One region of the Virgibacillus ainsalahensis genome, then DNA from elsewhere that is predicted to be linked to it. Evidence: riboswitches for the same ligand, from Rfam matches in the RefSeq annotation. Region 1 holds a riboswitch; the other holds the start of a gene.

Evidence for each region. A riboswitch is a leader RNA that binds a small molecule or an ion and turns the genes downstream of it on or off. The one in region 1 is predicted to bind preQ1.
Region 2: linked by a shared signal. The riboswitch ahead of ACZ427_RS15790 (QueT transporter family protein) and the one ahead of queC (7-cyano-7-deazaguanine synthase QueC) in region 1 are both predicted to bind preQ1.

What each region holds. Positions count from the first base shown of each region.
Region 1 is NZ_AP043943.1:915,915-924,854, forward strand. Features, by position in the region: gene ACZ427_RS04220 (acyl-CoA thioesterase) at 29-433, shown strand; gene ACZ427_RS04225 (MBL fold metallo-hydrolase) at 478-1,458, shown strand; PreQ1 riboswitch class I at 1,548-1,594, shown strand; gene queC (7-cyano-7-deazaguanine synthase QueC) at 1,864-2,529, shown strand; gene ACZ427_RS04235 (6-pyruvoyl trahydropterin synthase family protein) at 2,526-2,963, shown strand; gene queE (7-carboxy-7-deazaguanine synthase QueE) at 2,960-3,682, shown strand; gene ACZ427_RS04245 (CsbD family protein) at 3,675-3,947, shown strand; gene ACZ427_RS04250 (CoxG family protein) at 4,014-4,472, opposite strand; gene ACZ427_RS04255 (APC family permease) at 4,744-6,153, shown strand; gene ACZ427_RS04260 (potassium/proton antiporter) at 6,259-7,731, opposite strand; gene ACZ427_RS04265 (YkvA family protein) at 8,136-8,564, opposite strand.
Region 2 is NZ_AP043943.1:3,199,669-3,208,608, forward strand. Features, by position in the region: gene ACZ427_RS15775 (calcium/sodium antiporter) at 50-1,003, opposite strand; gene ACZ427_RS15780 (DUF2935 domain-containing protein) at 1,195-1,620, opposite strand; gene ACZ427_RS15785 (VOC family protein) at 1,815-2,678, opposite strand; PreQ1 riboswitch class I at 2,865-2,909, shown strand; gene ACZ427_RS15790 (QueT transporter family protein) at 2,918-3,403, shown strand; gene ACZ427_RS15795 (DUF3891 family protein) at 3,694-4,461, shown strand; gene yfkAB (radical SAM/CxCxxxxC motif protein YfkAB) at 4,525-5,649, opposite strand; gene ACZ427_RS15805 (catalase) at 5,923-7,536, shown strand; gene ACZ427_RS15810 (AI-2E family transporter) at 7,764-8,924, shown strand.

The sequences.
Region 1 (8,940 bases):
GGTCACCTGGTAAAGGGGGAGAGGAAGCATGTACAAAAAAATAATCGAACCTCGTGTATCTGAAACAGACGCAGTAGGCCATATTAATAACACGACCTTACCCATCTGGTTCGAAGCAGCGAGAAATCCAATTTTTAAATTGTTTACACCGGATGATGCTTTTGAAAAGTGGCGAATGATTATTCTTCATACATCGGTTGACTACGAACGTCAAATCTATTTCGGAAAAGATGTTGAAGTTTATACATGGGTGAAACGAATCGGGAATACAAGCCTGGAGCTATATGAAGAAATTCATCAGGATGGCAATCTTTGTGCAAAAGGGAAAGCAATTTATGTGAATTATAACAGGAAGAAGGGGAAATCGGAGCCTATTCCTGCGAAGGTTAGGGAAGAACTGGAGGAGCATTTGTACGAGTCGGTTACTCATTAAACAGCTTGTTAACGTATCAGAATAAAAGAATGGAGAGAAGTTACATGCCAAAACAAACAATCAAAAAAGATAAAGAATTTATTGATATTCTAAAACCATACGGACTAATACCAATCACGCTTGATCTGCCTTTTCGCCTTAACCATGTCAATTGCTTCCTGGCTGAAGGGGATGACGGCTGGAAAGTTATCGATGCCGGGTTGAATAATAAAGAAACGGTTAAGAGATGGGAAGAGGAACTGAAAGGAAAAACAGTCACGGATATCATCATTACCCATTATCATCCGGATCATTTCGGTTATGCCGGCGGGATGCAGGAAAAAACGGGTGCACGCGCATGGATGTCGAAAGTAGATCATGAAGCAGGTTTGGATGCCTGGACAGAAAGTTTTCTGGCTAAACTTGATGATAATTACAAGCTGGCCGGAATCCCAGATGCTATTTCAAGAGAAATGACAGGCAACACCGAGGAGTTTGTTGCCCGTGTTACGCCATATCCTGCTGTGAATCAATATTTGGAGGAAGGGGAAAGAATCCAAATCGGCAAATATGAATATGAGATTATTTTCACACCTGGACACTCGGACGGGCTAGTGAATTTTTATAATAAAGAGAAGAATATCCTGCTTTCGACCGATCATATTCTGCCAAAGATCACACCTAATATTTCCTACTGGTTTCACGGAAATCCCGACCCGCTGGCAAGCTATCTGGAATCTTTGGAAAAAATAAGAAAGTTAGATGCCGATTTGGTTGTTCCTTCCCATGGGAAGCCGTTTTATGGGGCGAATGACAGGATTGATGCAATCAAATCTCATCATGACGAACGACTGGGCCAGACGCTGGAGTCAATTAGCGGCGATACTTCGGTCTATGAAGCTTGTCAGAAGCTTTTCAAAAAAGAGCTGACCATCCATGAGACAAGGTTTGCCATTGGGGAAACATTGGCCCATCTGGAGTATTTGAGGAATCAAGGAGAGTGCAGTAGAGAGATCAGAAATGGGGCATATATCTATAATAAATAGGACTTTCACTTTTTGAGGATATTTTCCTGCCAATTACCTCAAGGAATATGCTACACTGTAACTATATCAATAAGGAAATCTGCATATCTGCAGGAGAGGTTCGCAATTCCATCCCTCGATAAAAAACTAGGAAACTAAACAACACAGTTTCTTTGTGTTGTTTTTTTTGATGGGAAAGCATAACCTCCTTTCTTTGGAGTTAAGAAAGTATATAGTTTTGGCAGCATATCTATTCCTTGTCAGTAAATGCCACGTCCAGCTCCAGCGCCTAGCCCCCTCGAGGTCTTAAGCAAGAAAATCCCTGTGGTAAAAAACGCCATTGTGAGTTTTTTGCTTAAGCTATGCCTTAGGGTGACCAAGGCGCTCTGAGCTTTTGTTCATCAAAACAGAGAGGGGAAATGAAAAATGAATGATAAAAAGGCTGTAGTCGTGTTCAGCGGCGGCCAGGACAGTACGACCTGCCTGTTCTGGGCAATGGAAAAATTTGACCATGTTGAGGCTGTTACATTTCAGTATGGGCAGCGTCATATTGCCGAACTGGATTGTGCCCGGGAGATTTGTCGGAAATTGAATGTGCGGCATCATGAGCTTGATATGTCCTTATTAAATCAACTGGCTCCGAATGCTTTGACGAGAGAAGACATTGATATTACAGATGGGGAAGATGGTTTGCCATCCACTTTTGTGCCGGGGAGAAATTTATTATTTCTCTCATTTGCAGGGGTTTTGGCAAAACAAATCGGAGCAATGCATCTTGTCACAGGTGTTTCTGAGGCCGATTTCAGCGGCTATCCGGATTGCCGGGATGTATTTATAAAATCGTTAAACGTTACGTTGAATCTATCGATGGATGATCAATTTGTTATTGATACTCCCTTGATGTGGCTCGATAAGGCTGAAGTGTGGGAACTTAGTGACAGATTGGATGCTTTTGAATTTGTGAAGGACTATACGCTTACCTGCTATAACGGTGTGAAAGGCAGTGGATGTGGCGAGTGTCCAGCTTGCAGACTGCGCCAGAAAGGACTCGAAAAATACGAAACTAAAAAATCTGGGGTGGATGTGAAATGATGCAGCAAATTTATCCTGTCGCAGCACATCGTTACGTGTATGAACTAAACAAGGATTTCCATTTTGCCGCGGCCCATTATGTTCCACATGATGATGCGGGGAAATGTAAGTACACGCATGGCCACACGTATTTTACGAATATCACCATAGTAGGGGATGAATTGGACCATACCGGATTTCTGGTCAATTTTAAGGCAATTAAAGACTTAATCCATAAACGATTCGATCATACCACGATTAATGAAGATCCTCATTTTTCGGATAATCAGGCAGATTTTTTCCCAACAAGTGAAGTTGTAGCCCGAACCATTTATGAAATTATTCAGGAACATTTAAATATATTACCAAATCAGCCGAAGTGTTTGCAGGTCTATTTACGGGAAACGCCTTCGAGTTATTGTATCTACCGTCCAAAGGGGGAGAATGGAATATGAAGATACCTGTACTTGAGATATTTGGTCCAACGATTCAGGGGGAAGGAATGGTCATCGGCAGGAAGACCATGTTTGTTCGAACCGCCGGCTGTGACTATTCTTGTTCTTGGTGTGATTCGAAGTTCACCTGGGACGGATCGGAAAAAGATATGATACAGAAAATGGAACCACAAAAAATCCTGGATATATTAGTCGAACAGGGTGGGGAGCAATTTGGCCATGTGACGATTTCAGGCGGGAATCCGGCATTACTGCCCCAAATTGATGAATTGGTTGAATTATTGCATGAAAATCACATCAAAGTTGCGCTGGAGACCCAAGGGAGCAGGTGGCAGGACTGGTTTATGAAAATTGATGATCTGACTATCTCTCCGAAACCGCCAAGTTCAGGGATGAACACCAATTTTGATACATTGGACTTTATTATTGAATCGCTTCAAAAAGGCCAGAATGGAGCGTTCAGTTTAAAGGTGGTTATCTTTGATCAGGCTGATTTGATTTATGCAAAAGAAGTGCATCAACGGTATCCGGATGTAGAATTATTTCTTCAAGTTGGCAATGATGATCTTGAAACAAAGCAGGATGAAAAATTACTCCCACATTTATTGGAGAAATATGAGCAACTTATTGACCGTGTAATGGCAAGTAATGTATTGAAAGATGTGCGAGTACTACCCCAGCTGCATACATATTTATGGGGGAATAAGCGCGGTGTCTAATGTTTATATTCCTCCCAAAAAAGGTAAAGAATTATTAAGCCTAAGAGATGGAGGATTCAACATGGCAAATAATAGTTATGAAGATAGAGCAAAAGAAATCGGTAAGAAAATCAAAGGCGAAATAAAAGAACATTGGGGAAAAGTTACGGATGACAAAAATAAAAAATCAGAAGGTATTTTTGATAAAGTAAAAGGTGAAATACAGGATAGAGTGGGCGACTCCAAGAAAAATTCCAATAATGAGCGGGAAAATGACCAAAGATAGACTGCAGAAGAAGGAACAGGCTGTATGGGATGCCTGTTCCTTCTTTTCTTGTTTTTTTAGCCTGCGTTATGTACGCACCCTTTCCCGTTTGAGCATCTGTGCAGCAATTGCCTCGGTTAATTCTTTACCCTTTCTTGGAACAAATGTTTTTAAAACAGGATTAACCATATGACCCATCATGCCTTTTGCACGGATGCCGAGAGATCCAGTCATTTGGGTTTTACTTTCATGGAGAGCTTTTGCTGTAAAATAGCCATTCCCCTTAATATTCTCCTGTAATCCTGATACCTCAAAACTGACCTTCGTTGGTTCCTGCCATTCTGTAATATTTACAGTTAGATATACTGATTTCTGCATGACGCCGATGTCGCCATGTAATTTCCACCGGGATTGTCTGTCGTCAATAATTTCATGTGCCTTATAACCCGGCATCAATGGCGCCCAGTTATTTATGTCACTTACGAAAGACCAGACAGTTTCAATAGGAATATCCAATTCGATTTGATGAACCGCATTCTGCACCATGATGTCCTCCTTTTTATCCGAAACAAATTTGAAGAGCCCTGTTGATTATATGTTTACGTTCCATCCACTAGAACAATTTTTATGGAGGGGAGTGGGTAGATTTAGGTTGTTTTATGCTACCCGTGGAAAGCGTAGTATATCCAAGGCGTGGGTCATATATGTCTTCCTCCGAAAATCGATTAATAAATTCCCTTAGCTTGTCATAAACATAGTAGCACAAAATTTATGAAACTGGTTAGATGTACGAATAATTCGGATCGGAGGGTTTAACATGAACGACGATCGAAAATTATTAAGGATTCTGGGAAATAAGGATGTTATTGCACTGGCATTTGGCGCAATGATTGGTTGGGGCTGGGTTGTAACAACTGGGTTATGGATAACAGAAGCCGGCTCACTCGGGGCTATTCTTGCTTTTCTTATCGGTGGTTTGCTTGTAATCGTTGTTGGTCTGACCTACGCGGAACTTGCTTCTGCACTTCCACTTGCAGGTGGGGAACATGTGTATACGTATAAGGCACTTGGGAGAACCGCTTCATTTATAGCTACATGGGCCATTGTGCTTGGTTATGTATCGGTTGTGGCTTTTGAAGCGGTTGCCCTGCCAACAGTCTTTGAATATTTAATCCCGGATTACAGTCAGGGCTACTTATACACGATAGCTGGCTGGGATGTCACGATAACATGGGCAGGGGTTGGTATGATAGGATCTGTATTTGTGGCCTGGATAAATTACCGTGGTATTAAATTATCAACTGCCATTACATTTATTCTTACATTGCTTATTCTTATTGCGGGGTTAATGTTAATTACTGGGAGTACAGCTGCAGGTAATGTGCAAAATATGCAGCCATTATTTGAAAATGGTATGGCCGGTTTATTAACTGTCGTGATTATGACACCATTTATGTTTGTCGGATTTGATGTCATTCCACAGGCTGCGGAAGAAATTAATCTTCCAAAAAAACGAATTGGTCAATTGTTGATTATCGCTGTTATTCTTGCTGTTGTTTGGTATATTGCTGTTATATTTGGTGTGTCAAGAGTGTTGACACCTGCTGAAATGGGAGAATCTGATCTGGTAACAGCTGATGCAATGGCACATGCCTTTGGAGATAGTCAAATGATGGGAAATATTCTTGTGCTTGGTGGGATAGGCGGGATTTTAACAAGTTGGATAGGTTTCTATGTGGGAGGAAGCCGGGCTATCTATGCACTTGCCAGGGCAGGGATGTTGCCAAAGTCGTTGGGAGAACTTCATCCGAAATATAATACGCCCCATAAGGCTATTTTACTGATTGGTATTTTCTCCACTGCTGCTCCCTTATTGGGAAGACCGGCACTTGTCTGGTTGGTTGATGCAGGCGGGCTGGGACTAGTTGTCGCATGGCTGATGGTAGCTATATCTTTTGTTATTTTACGTAAAAAAGCGCCGGACATGAAGCGACCATTTAAACTTCGTGGTGGTACAACCATTGGCTGGATAGCAATTTTTATGGCAGCTGGGGTTTCTGTCCTTTACATGCCCGGAATGCCATCAGCACTTATCTGGCCATATGAATGGTTGATTATAGGGCTATGGGTTGTTTTAGGTATCATATTGTATCGCTTTTCCATTGCTAAGTACGGCAGGGAAAACGCGGATAAGCATATGAAAAACGAAATTAGTCGTATTGAATAGACTGCCTATATTATAAGAAAAGAGGCTGTTTCATAAGGAGAGCTTCCTCGCTTAACTGCAAAGAGAATCGTGATTGAGGCGGGCAGGGCATTTCCTTATTTTCAATTAGGTCTCACCCTTCAACACCTTCTCAAACCTGCTAATTTGCTCTTCCGGAATCAGAACATAGAGGACATCATTTTCCTGTAATACAATATTCCCGTGTGGAGAAAGTGTCTCTCCGTTACGAAGAATAAAGGTGATATTGGCCTGTGCCGGAAGACTGATGTCTCTAATTTTTTTGTCCCTCACTGGTGCTTGCTCGTCAATTTTAAATTCGATAATTTCAAGTTCTTTTTTTCCGACAGATAGCAGTTCCAGTGAATGGATAGGGTTGCTACTCCCACCTCGGACAAGGTTTAATTTGTTAGCAACAAGTGAGATTGTTGTCCCTTGCAGCAGCGTGGAAGTCAAAACGACAAAGAAAATGATATTAAAATAAAGCTGGCTGTTTTCCAGGTCTGAAATCATCGGAAAAAGGGCAAGTACAATTGGAACCGCTCCGCGCAAGCCTGCCCACGAGAGGAATAGTTTTTCCCTTAGATTAAAATCCATTCCTGCAACAGAAATGAATGCTGCGATCGGGCGGGCGACAAGCATTAATATCCCAGAAAGCAGCAGCCCCTGCAGGATAATCTCCAGTGTAAACAGATCTTCGGGAATGACAAAGAGACCAAGGATGACGAACAGACCGATCTGGGCAATCCAACTGAATCCTTCATTAAATCTGAGGATGGCATTTCGCTGTTTCAAACCGGTATTTCCGATTACTAGCGCCGATACATACACTGCTAGCAGTCCACTTGCATTTGCTAGGGAAGCACCGCTGTATGCTAGGAACGCGAAGGCAAAAGCAAGCAGTGGATACAGACCACTTGATTCAAGGTTAATGCGGTGTAGCGCCTTACTTGCCAGCCAGCCGATGAATAAGCCAACAAGAAGGCCACCACCCATTTGCCAGAAAAATTGCCCAATCAAGCCCCAGAACCCGGCATTTTCCCCGGTGACAAATGAAATAAGTGTAACTGTAAGAAATACCGCCATTGGGTCATTGGCTCCGGATTCCCCTTCAAGCGTAGCTTCGAGGCGCTTTGTAATATTTTTACCGGCAAGCATTGCAAAAACGGCCGCAGCATCGGTTGATCCCACAAGTGCCCCAATTAAAAAGGATTCCGCCCAACTTAAGCCGAAAATGAATTTGGCTGCAATCCCTAAAATGAAAGAGGTAATGACAACACCAAAAGTTGCGAGGGAAAGAGCGGGTACTTTAACAGGCCGGATAGTTCCCCAATTGGTTTTAATCCCACCGTCGAAAAGAATCACCACCAGTGCCATCATTCCGATCAACTGGGCAATTTCCGGGTTATTGAAATCAACGATACCTAGCATATCCCCGCCGACAATCATCCCGAGGGAAATGAAAAAGATGAGGGAGGGGGCATTTACCTTCGCAGTAAATTGAACGCCAAGTATAGCAACGATCAGGATAAGAGAAATGGCTAGTATGAATAAGTTTGAATCGAGTAGTTCAGGTAACATGGAAGGCCCTCCGGTTATATCGTATCTGTTTGATTACCAATACTATACCCGGCGTAGGGAATATCGACACTTGTTTAGGAAGTGTGAAGGAGTCGTGTGGGAGGGGTTAGGGCTGCTTGTCCGGGGTTCGGGACTGGTAGTCCTGCGCTCGTGGCAGCTGATTCGGCGCTTGTGCTGGTATGTCCTGCGCTAATAGCTAGCAGTCTTGCGATTAGAGCAGAAAATCCTGCGCTCGTGGCTAGAAGTCCTGCGTTCAAAGCAGAAGATCCTGCGCTCAAGGCCGGAAGTCCTGCGTTCAAAAGAGAAGGTTCAATGCTCGTGTCCGAAAGCCCGCATTCATGGCAGAAGGTTTCGTGTTTAAGGCCGGAAGTTTTGTGCACACGATAGATGGTCCTGCTCGTTTTTTATTTAAATTGTTCTTCTATATCACCCTGATCGTAATCTGTGCCAAAGAGCTTTTTCATCTGTTGATGTGCCTGTTGTTTTGTTGTGACATCAATATGCTGGATGATTTGATAGACTGCATAAATAATGACTGTCGCATCGTCGGTAAAACCGACAACTGGAATGAAATCAGGAATAAGGTCAACCGGAAGAATCAAATACCCAAGCGCGCCGGCAATAGTTAGTTTTGCAGATTTTGGCGTTTCCGGGTCTTTGAATGCATAAAATAATAATAAACTGTAGTAGGCTATCTTACTGCCGATTTTTTTTGCATATTTAAATAGTTTTTCCCTGTATTTTTTTTCGGTGAATTTCTTCTGTTTGCCTTCGATTGCTTTTTCCGGATTAATTGGTACCAACCCGGTTTCTTGTTGTTTATCTTCTGACATGATTATTCCACCTCGAGTAAGTTTAGGTTATTATCCACCCATTATAATGAAATAGATACGAAATATCCAGTATTCCAATGACGAAGTAACTCGTTACTTACAGCTTTTGCCGATTTGCAAGTAGGTATACTTTAAAATTGTTTGGGGAATTTAGCAAATGAGAGGGTGATGATGTTTGAGGATACTTTTGGTTATATTATGTGTGGTAACGCTTTGTTTTGGTATGAATTCACAAGTTACAGTCGCTGCAGACATTGAGGATGAGACAGGTGAAAGACATAATTGGAAGGAATCGAGTACGTCTTTCGAAACAATTCCTGTGGATACGCATGAATATACTTATTGGAAAAATTTCCTAAGAGTGACGCGAACCTGC
Region 2 (8,940 bases), 1.6 Mb from region 1:
TTTCTCACTGAATAAAGTGCGGGGATTGGCGAATATCCAGCTTTTCTCATTAATTTCGAATAATAATATAAACAAGATAAATGACATAAATCGCAGCAAGGATGATTCCCTCCGTTTTGCCGATTTTAAAGTTCGTTCTTGAGAAAACAAGCAATATTACGGTAAGTATAATCATAATCATTACATCCATGAAAACTTTACCATTAACCGCCAGTGGAGAAATAACAGCCGAGGCACCAAGTACAAATAATATGTTAAAAATATTACTTCCTACAATGTTACCGAGTGCAATTTCACTTTCTTTTTTCAATGCTGCAGAAATGGATGTTACAAGCTCAGGAAGGGATGTTCCTATCGCAATAATTGTTAAACCAACAAGTGTCTCACTCATTCCCAGTGAATAGGCTATCTCTGTACCATTATCCACAACCAAATCACCGCCAAACACAATTGCAGCAAGTCCAAGCAATGTGAAAACGATGCTTTTCCCCCATTTTATGTCCTCAGAAACTGCCTCATCCGCCGTATCCCTCCGACTTTTCAAGCCAATCTCAATGACGTAATACATAAAAATAGACAGAAACAGTAAAAAGATTAACCCATCACTGCGTGTTAATAAATTACTACCCAATCCTTGTAATATAATATCACTCATAAGAACAAACAATACTCCACTTGCCAATAAAGTAAAAGGAATTTCCTTTCTAACGGTTTCCCCTTCTACTTTTAAGGGATAAAGAAAAGCAGCAACCCCTACTACAAGTGTCAGATTAAAGATATTACTCCCTACCACGTTACCCAATGAAACATCTGCACTTCCTTCCAGTGCTGCAATAATACTGACTGTCGCCTCAGGGGAACTTGTTCCAAAAGCTACAATCGTCAAGCCGATTAAAATAGGCGGTATACGAAGCAGCCTTGCAATATTGGAGGAACCATCCACAAAAAGATCCGCTCCTTTAATGAGCAATGCAAAACCAGCAATTAATAAAATATAAGTCATTGATGCTCTTCCTTTATAACAGTATTTTTCTAGTAGTTTTTCCTATTCATTTCCTATTATTATAAACGAAAAAAGTTAAATTAAAATAATGATGTTAAAGGTGTTCTTATTTAATTTCCAAAAGAAAAAGCCCTTTATAATGGCTACCCCATTAATAAGGACTATTTCGTATTATTTTTATATTGACAGAATTACTGCTGATACAGGATTGTTTGTGCGACTCCAATAAAATACTCTGATTCAACAATAATATGATTCAATACAACCTTGGCTGTTTGATTGGTGCTAATAGGTTGACTTTCCTCCATAATTGTACGGCAAAATTCAATAAAGGCTTCACTTTGCTGCAAACAAAAAGTAACAAGCTGCATAATATCCTGATGAAGTGCTTGAGAAACCTGTCCATTTGAACGATTTACTGTCTCAATATATCTTGTTACTCGCTGATGTGCTTTCGCAAATTCTTTTTCCCAATCTTTTAATGCCTCTACATATTTCTGTTCAAGATTTCCCACAAGCTCCCTAATAACAACAGTATGTTCTTCTTCCTGATGTTTCCAAAACTCGGCCTCATCAAGAACACGTAAAGGCATCTGGTTCCCATAGTAATACTGCATTAATTACCCTCCATCCTATTTAACATCACTTCATATATATGTACAAGATGTCCAATGAAGAACAATAATTTAACATATTAAAAAAGGTCAGATTAAATCTAATCTGACCTTTTTTGTTCTCCAGCTATGCGGCTCTCTTCATTATTTACTATGATATTGAGTATTTCCTCCCAAAAGTGAGCCGTTTACATTTTTTAAACATTCACTCTCATCTGTATTGTATTACCAGATGGATCTTTCACAACATAATAATCATTTGCTTGAGTTACACCCGCACCAATCTTCTTTAATCGATCAACCGCTTCTCTTCTTACAGTCTCATCCGGAAATACAATCGTGTACCACCTTAATCCCGCACTATTTGTTGCCGGCTCTGGTGCGCCCGTTCCATTCCAGACATTTAATGCAATATGGTGATGGTAGCCACCGGTTGATGTAAAAAGCGCACCAGGGAAGTTTGTAACAATGTTGAAGCCAAGCCCCTGCATGTAGAATTCTTCCGTCTTTTCCAGTTCAGCAACATGCAAATGGATATGTCCCATTACTGTATCTTCTGGCAGCATATTCCATTCTTTATCACTTTCCGCAAGGAGCCCATCTCCATCCAGAGGCTCTGTACTCATCGTTACCTCGCCTTCTTTCCAATTCCATTCGGAAGACGGACGGTCACGGGCAATTTCTATTCCATTCCCATCCGGATCGGAAAAATAAAGTGCTTCACTTACAATATGGTCAGATGCTCCCAACCTTAATTGGGGGCCTCCCTTCTTAATAAGATTTCTTAGAAACGCTGCAAGGTCCGCACGTGATGGCAGAAGAATTGCAAAGTGAAATAATCCAGTGGTCCTTCCCTCTTTCGGTACAACATCTTCAGGTTGCTCAATCGTGAGTAAAGGTGTTTTCCCATCTGCTGTTAACACAGCTTTACGACCAGACTGTTCGAGCACTTGAAATCCGACAACATTCTTATAAAAAGTAAGTGAATTTTCCAGATCTGTTACGTTAATACTAACTTCACCAATATATGTCACCGGTTTTTCAAAAAACTTCTTTTCCATATTTATCTTCCTCTTCCTTCAATTTTCTTTTATATAAACACTTTTATTACAAGTCTTCACTTGGTTACTTTATGTAAGTATTATATTTCCTATTACACGTATTGTCAACTGACTTCTCTTCAATTTAAGCATGGCATTGAAATCCTCTTTTCATTCCTGTCTTTTTGTACTATACTAGTTTAGTTGCAAAACGTGGTTCGTAACCATCCCACGAAAAAAAACTAGGGAGCGAATGAAATATGAAATCGAAAACACTGGTAGTAAATGCCGTGTTGGCAGCATTGTATATTGCTGTATCCATGGTAATTCAGCCATTTGGATTTACGAATGTGCAATTCCGTATTTCCGAAATGTTTAACCATCTTATTGTTTTTAATAGAAAATACTTTTTCGGGATCGTATTGGGTGTGTTTTTAACCAATTTGCTTTTCTCACCGTTAGGAATTTACGACCTGGTATTTGGTGTGGCACATTCTGCTATTTCTTTGGGAATTATTATTTTTCTTGCAAAGTATATTAAAAACATTTGGATATTGCTGATTGCCAACACGCTCGTCTTTACATTCAATATGTTTATCATCGCATTCGAATTAAACTTGGCTCTTGCCCTGCCATTCCTGTTCACATGGCTAACAACAGCTGCAGGTGAAATTGTTGTACTCGCTGCGGGTATACCGATTATGTATGCATTAAATAAACGTTTACGCTTTGATAAACTTATATAGATGATGTACTTCACCATTCATTGCGGATGGTGAAGTTATTTTATGTAGATAAAACCAGCAAGGTGGCTAAGCGCATGCGTTGTTTTTCATACAAAAGTAAAACTTTCTTACTGTATAAGTCCGTTTTGGCTTTTGTCACAAGTTGGTAAAAGCCAAATTTTTCTAATACTCTTCCCGTTCCAGCCTATTTCATTATTAAAAACTGGCTCATTATATTTTGCCACTCCAACATTTTTGATTATACTTAGAATATACATGATGGGTAAAATGAGTAGAAAGGATGATCGTTGATGATAGTCAGGGAACGCACGAATGAATTTGTAATGATTGAACAGGATCACCATGCCCAGGTTTCAGGAAAGATCATGGCTAAATGGAAGGATGCATTATTTCAAGGGACAGAACAAAGAAAATCTGTGGAATATGCGATTCATATGCATGATTACGGCTGGAAGAATTTTGACAGGAAACCTTTTTGGAATGATAAACATCAAAGCCCTTACTCGTTTAACGATTTTCCTGATATTCCTAAAGTTATCCTTTATAAGCATGGGGTCGATGTGGTAGAGAAGGAAGACTCCTATGCAGGCCTACTTTGCAGTGAACATTATAAACAATTCCTGATCAATGAACCAGGGGATGAAATTCAGGTTTTTGTTAAGCAGGAAGAAGAGCGGGAAGAACGAATCATAGAGTCACTGGGTCAATTCAACAAACGTTTGTTTAACTTTCATTATGGTCTTGTTCTTCTTGGTGATGGTCTATCTTTATATGCCTGTTTAAACGAGCCCCTAGCCTCAGAAGAAAATGTGCATCCTTTCTTTAAGAAAGGTATACCTTTATCCTCTGATCTGGAACTGGGAGATACAATGCAGCCCCGTTGGGTAGATGAACATACGATTGCACTTGATCCATTTCCTTTCGAGGAGCCGATTGATATTAAAATCAAACAAAAAATCGTGGCGAAGGAGGCCATTTCAGCACAGGGGTTAATTGACAGTTATGAGCAGGCCCCTTTTGAGGAAGTCTCCATACGCTTAATAGCTGAAGAGAATTAATTTCTAATGCCACTGTCGATTGATTTTTGCGCCTTCGTCATACCCGGCGCAAAAATCTTCTTATTACATTCGAATCTTCGCTTCCCTCTTCCCAAAATCAATATCCGGATAATATGCATTTTTCACCAAAACATTTGGGCCGAGACATTTGACTGCTGAACAATGGCAGTTCAGACTTTTGGCAGTCTTTGACTCCAGCCATCGTGAATAGGCTTCTGGTAATGCGCCTGTTTGAATATTTCCCAATGAAGATTCATCCGCAAAGTCCGTTACGATAATATCTCCTGTAAATATATTTACATTTAGACGGGAGCGCCCATCCGGATCATTCCTAAGTGAAATATTTTTTTCCTTGTACAATCGTTTAAGTAAATTTAACGCTTCTTCCGAGGAGCTGCAAGCATAAAAAGGTAGTGTGCCGAACAACATCCACATCTCTTGATTACGGTAATCTAAAAGACGCTCAATACCTGTACGCATTTCATCCAATGTAAGTGTTTCCAGATTGCTGGCGAAATCTACCGGGTACATTGGGTGAATTTCGTGCCTCGCACATCCCATTTCATTAACATGATCATGGATCTCTTCAAGATATGGAAAGGTCCGCTTATTCAGCATGGTTTCTGCAGATACCATAACCCCCTCATCCGAAAGTCTTTGTGAATTTTCCACCAATCGATCAAAATACTTCTTTCGATTTTCCAACGAGGGTTTGCGTTCCATACGTGCAAATCCGGTTTCCGCAAATTCCTCCACTGTTCCCCAATTATGAGAAATATGCAGGACATCGAGAAATGGGGTGATTTGCTCATAGCGATTATAAGGCAGCGTCAAATTTGAATTCATCTGTGTTTTTACTCCGCGGCTATGTGCATATTCCAGCAAAGGAAGGACATAGTTTCTTACTGATTTTTTGTTCATCATCGGTTCTCCACCTGTGATACTTAATGTACGGAGATGCACAACTTCATCCAACCGTTTGATAAGCAAATCCATTGGGAGCGCATCCGGGTCGCTTGGCTGCAAGGTGTAGCCGACTGCACAATGGGCGCAGCGCATATTGCACATGTTTGTTGTTGTAAATTCGATATTTGATAAAGTCATTTCACCATGTTCTTCAACATCCCTATAGGCTTCCCACGGGTCATTGGCAGGTGTCATGGATTGAAATTTCTCTTTAGGTATCATTAATAAAAACTCCTTTTCTTAGAAGGTCAAACCAATAAATTTATACTTTTTGACATTGCAAACAATACCTACCTCATTTTAACACGTTTACCTATTCCCTCCATCTCCTTTTCAAATCAATTGTATTCAAATTTCTTCAGTTCCTGTTCGTCCTTTTTATTCATATCTAATTTTCTCAAAAAACGGGCATGATTTCCACGCAGGTCGGCAACACTGAGGATAGTGAAATGAAGAATCATTATAATCAAACTATATGAAAAAGGATGGTAATAAATGGCCGATAATCAATCAAACAACCGTAAAAATAAAACAAATATAGAGAACGAAGACACACTGACAACAAGACAGGGGCAGCCGGTTACAAACAACCAGGACATAAGAACAGTTGGGAGTCGGGGCCCTGCTACGCTCGAGAATTATGATTTTATCGAGAAAATAAGCCATTTTGATAGAGAAAAAATACCGGAACGGATTGTCCATGCTCGTGGCGCTGGAGCCCATGGATATTTTGAAACATATGGCTCGGTTGGAGATGAGCCTGTTTCGAAATATACACGTGCCAAATTGTTTCAGGAAAAAGGGAAACAAACTCCGGTATTTGTACGTTTTTCAACCGTCGTACATGGAACACATTCTCCCGAAACTGTACGTGATCCACGTGGTTTTGCAGTTAAATTTTATACAGAGGATGGTAACTGGGATCTGGTTGGAAACAATATAAAAATCTTCTTTATCCGGGATGCCATGAAATTCCCTGACATGATCCATGCATTCCGACCCGACCCTGTTACAAATATACAGGATAGTCAACGCTTCTTTGATTTTTGTTCGAATTCACCTGAATCGTTTCATATGGTTACATTTATTTATTCACCTTGGGGGATTCCGGCAAATTACCGGATGATGCAGGGATCAGGAGTTAACGCATACAGATGGATAAACGATGAAGGAGAAGCTGTACTTATTAAATATCATTGGGAGCCAAAGCAGGGCATAAAAAATCTGACGATGAAAAAAGCTGCAGAAATTCAGGCTGAAAACTTTAACCATGCAACACAGGATTTATATGATGCAATTGAACGTGAAGAATACCCGGAGTGGGAGCTTTTTGTTCAGATCATGAGTGACGAGGAACATCCGGAACTTGATTTCGATCCACTCGACGATACAAAATTATGGCCTGCAGATAAATTTCCATGGTTACCGGTCGGAAAATTGATTTTAAACAAAAATCCGGAAAATTATTTTACAGAAGTGGAGCAGGCATCATTTGGTACAGGCGTGCTTGTGGACGGTCTTGATTTCTCCGATGATAAAATGCTACAGGGAAGAACGTTTTCCTATTCAGACACCCAGCGCTACCGGGTAGGTGCAAACCACCTGCAGATTCCGATTAATGCTGCTAAGAAACGGGTGGCGACAAATCAGGAAGGTGGCCAATCACGATATGAGAATGATAAGGCTCCCGGCCAAAATAAACATGTTAATTATGAACCGTCTTCATTAGGAGGCCTGCATGAAGCGGTACAAACCGGGAAGGAACATACACCTGAAGTTGAAGGAAAGCTCGTGCGTAAACCAATTGAACGGAATGATAATACAAAACAGGCTGGAGAAACGTTCCGGATGTTTCAGGATTGGGAGCGGGATGAATTAATCAATAACCTCGTCGGGGATCTTTCTGAATGCATCCAGGATATCCAGGATAAAATGATTGCTCTTGCTGAAGAGGCAGATGAGGAATATGGCCGCCGGCTGCGTGAGGGGCTGGAAGAGGCAAAAAAAATGAAAAAGGATGGCTCCAGCATGAATCCGCTTGGCAACAAAGATGCGGAAAAAGCACCTGATCAGGCAGTAGAAAAAGGACATGACGCCGACCCTTATTAATCAAGGGATAGAACGGGTCTGACTCCTCGTAAAATCGGGGATCAGACCCATTTCTTTTGGTTAATCTCATTCGGAGTCATGAATTTCCTGAGACGATATAGTATCCTGTTAAGCTTCTCTATTACATTCCTAGCAGAGGAGTATATCATGAAATCGGCATACTATTGTGATAAAATATGAATAGTAACTTTCCTTTTATAAGGATTGAGGAACGCTAGGAAAGGATAATGACAATGAATCGTTGGGACACCTCGCCATTCTTCCGCTTCTTTGGCGGAAAAAATCTATTATACTTATTTGCTCTTTTACTTCTCATCGGGCTGAATATTCTTATCTTTACAGAAGTCTCGTTTATCTTTCAGCCGATTGCAGTTCTCATCGGAACAATCGCCCTTCCTTCTATTCTGGCTGTCATAGCGTTTTATTTACTTCGTCCGCTCGTCAGATTACTGGAGAGCTACAGCATAAAAAGGGGTTGGGCAATATTAATTGTTTTTATTGCACTTATTGGCGCGATTGCCTTACTCATTTTGCTGATTGTCCCCTTCCTGCAGCGGCAAATCACGAGTCTTGTTGATGAGTTTCCACAATATCTCCTGCAGATGGGAAACGGATTAGATCAATGGCTTAGAAGCTCTATTTTTGCCGGCTATTATGAGAACCTGTTTGCAAATATTGATACGTTATTTCAAAACCTTTTGGAAAATCTGTCCACATATGCCGGCAACACAATCGAAGGGATAACCGGTTTTATTTCCCAGGTTGCCACCATCGTAATTGCTATCGTGACAGTTCCCTTTATTCTATTTTATTTATTGAAAGAAGGGGAGAAATTTCCACGAAGAATCATACAGTTACTTCCCCCAAAATTACGCCCGGAGTTTAAAGAAGTCTTTGATGACATTGATCATCAGTTGAGTTCTTACATCGTGGGTCAAATATTGGTCAGCCTTAGTATTGGCGTAATGCTGTATATTGGGTTTCTGATTATTGGTCTTGATTATTCGCTGCTGCTAGCCGCAATCGCCAGTGTAACGAATTTTGTACCGTATCTGGGCCCTGCAATCGCGATTATCCCAGCATTAATTATTGCTGTGGTGACATCACCATTTATGTTTTTCAAGCTAGTCATTGTATGGACGATTGTACAATTACTGGAAGGTAAATTAATCTCGCCGCAAATAATGGGCAAAAGGCTCCACGTACATCCTATAACGATTATATTTGTTCTATTAACTGCAGGAAACTTGTTTGGAGTCGTAGGAATCCTCCTCGCAATCCCAGGTTATGCAGTGCTTAAAGTTATTGTAAGTCATCTGTTCATTCTATTCCAGCGCCGCCATAACAGGTATGCTGAAGAAAACAATCATTATGAGATTAAAAGCTGACCGGGTCAAAACGCTG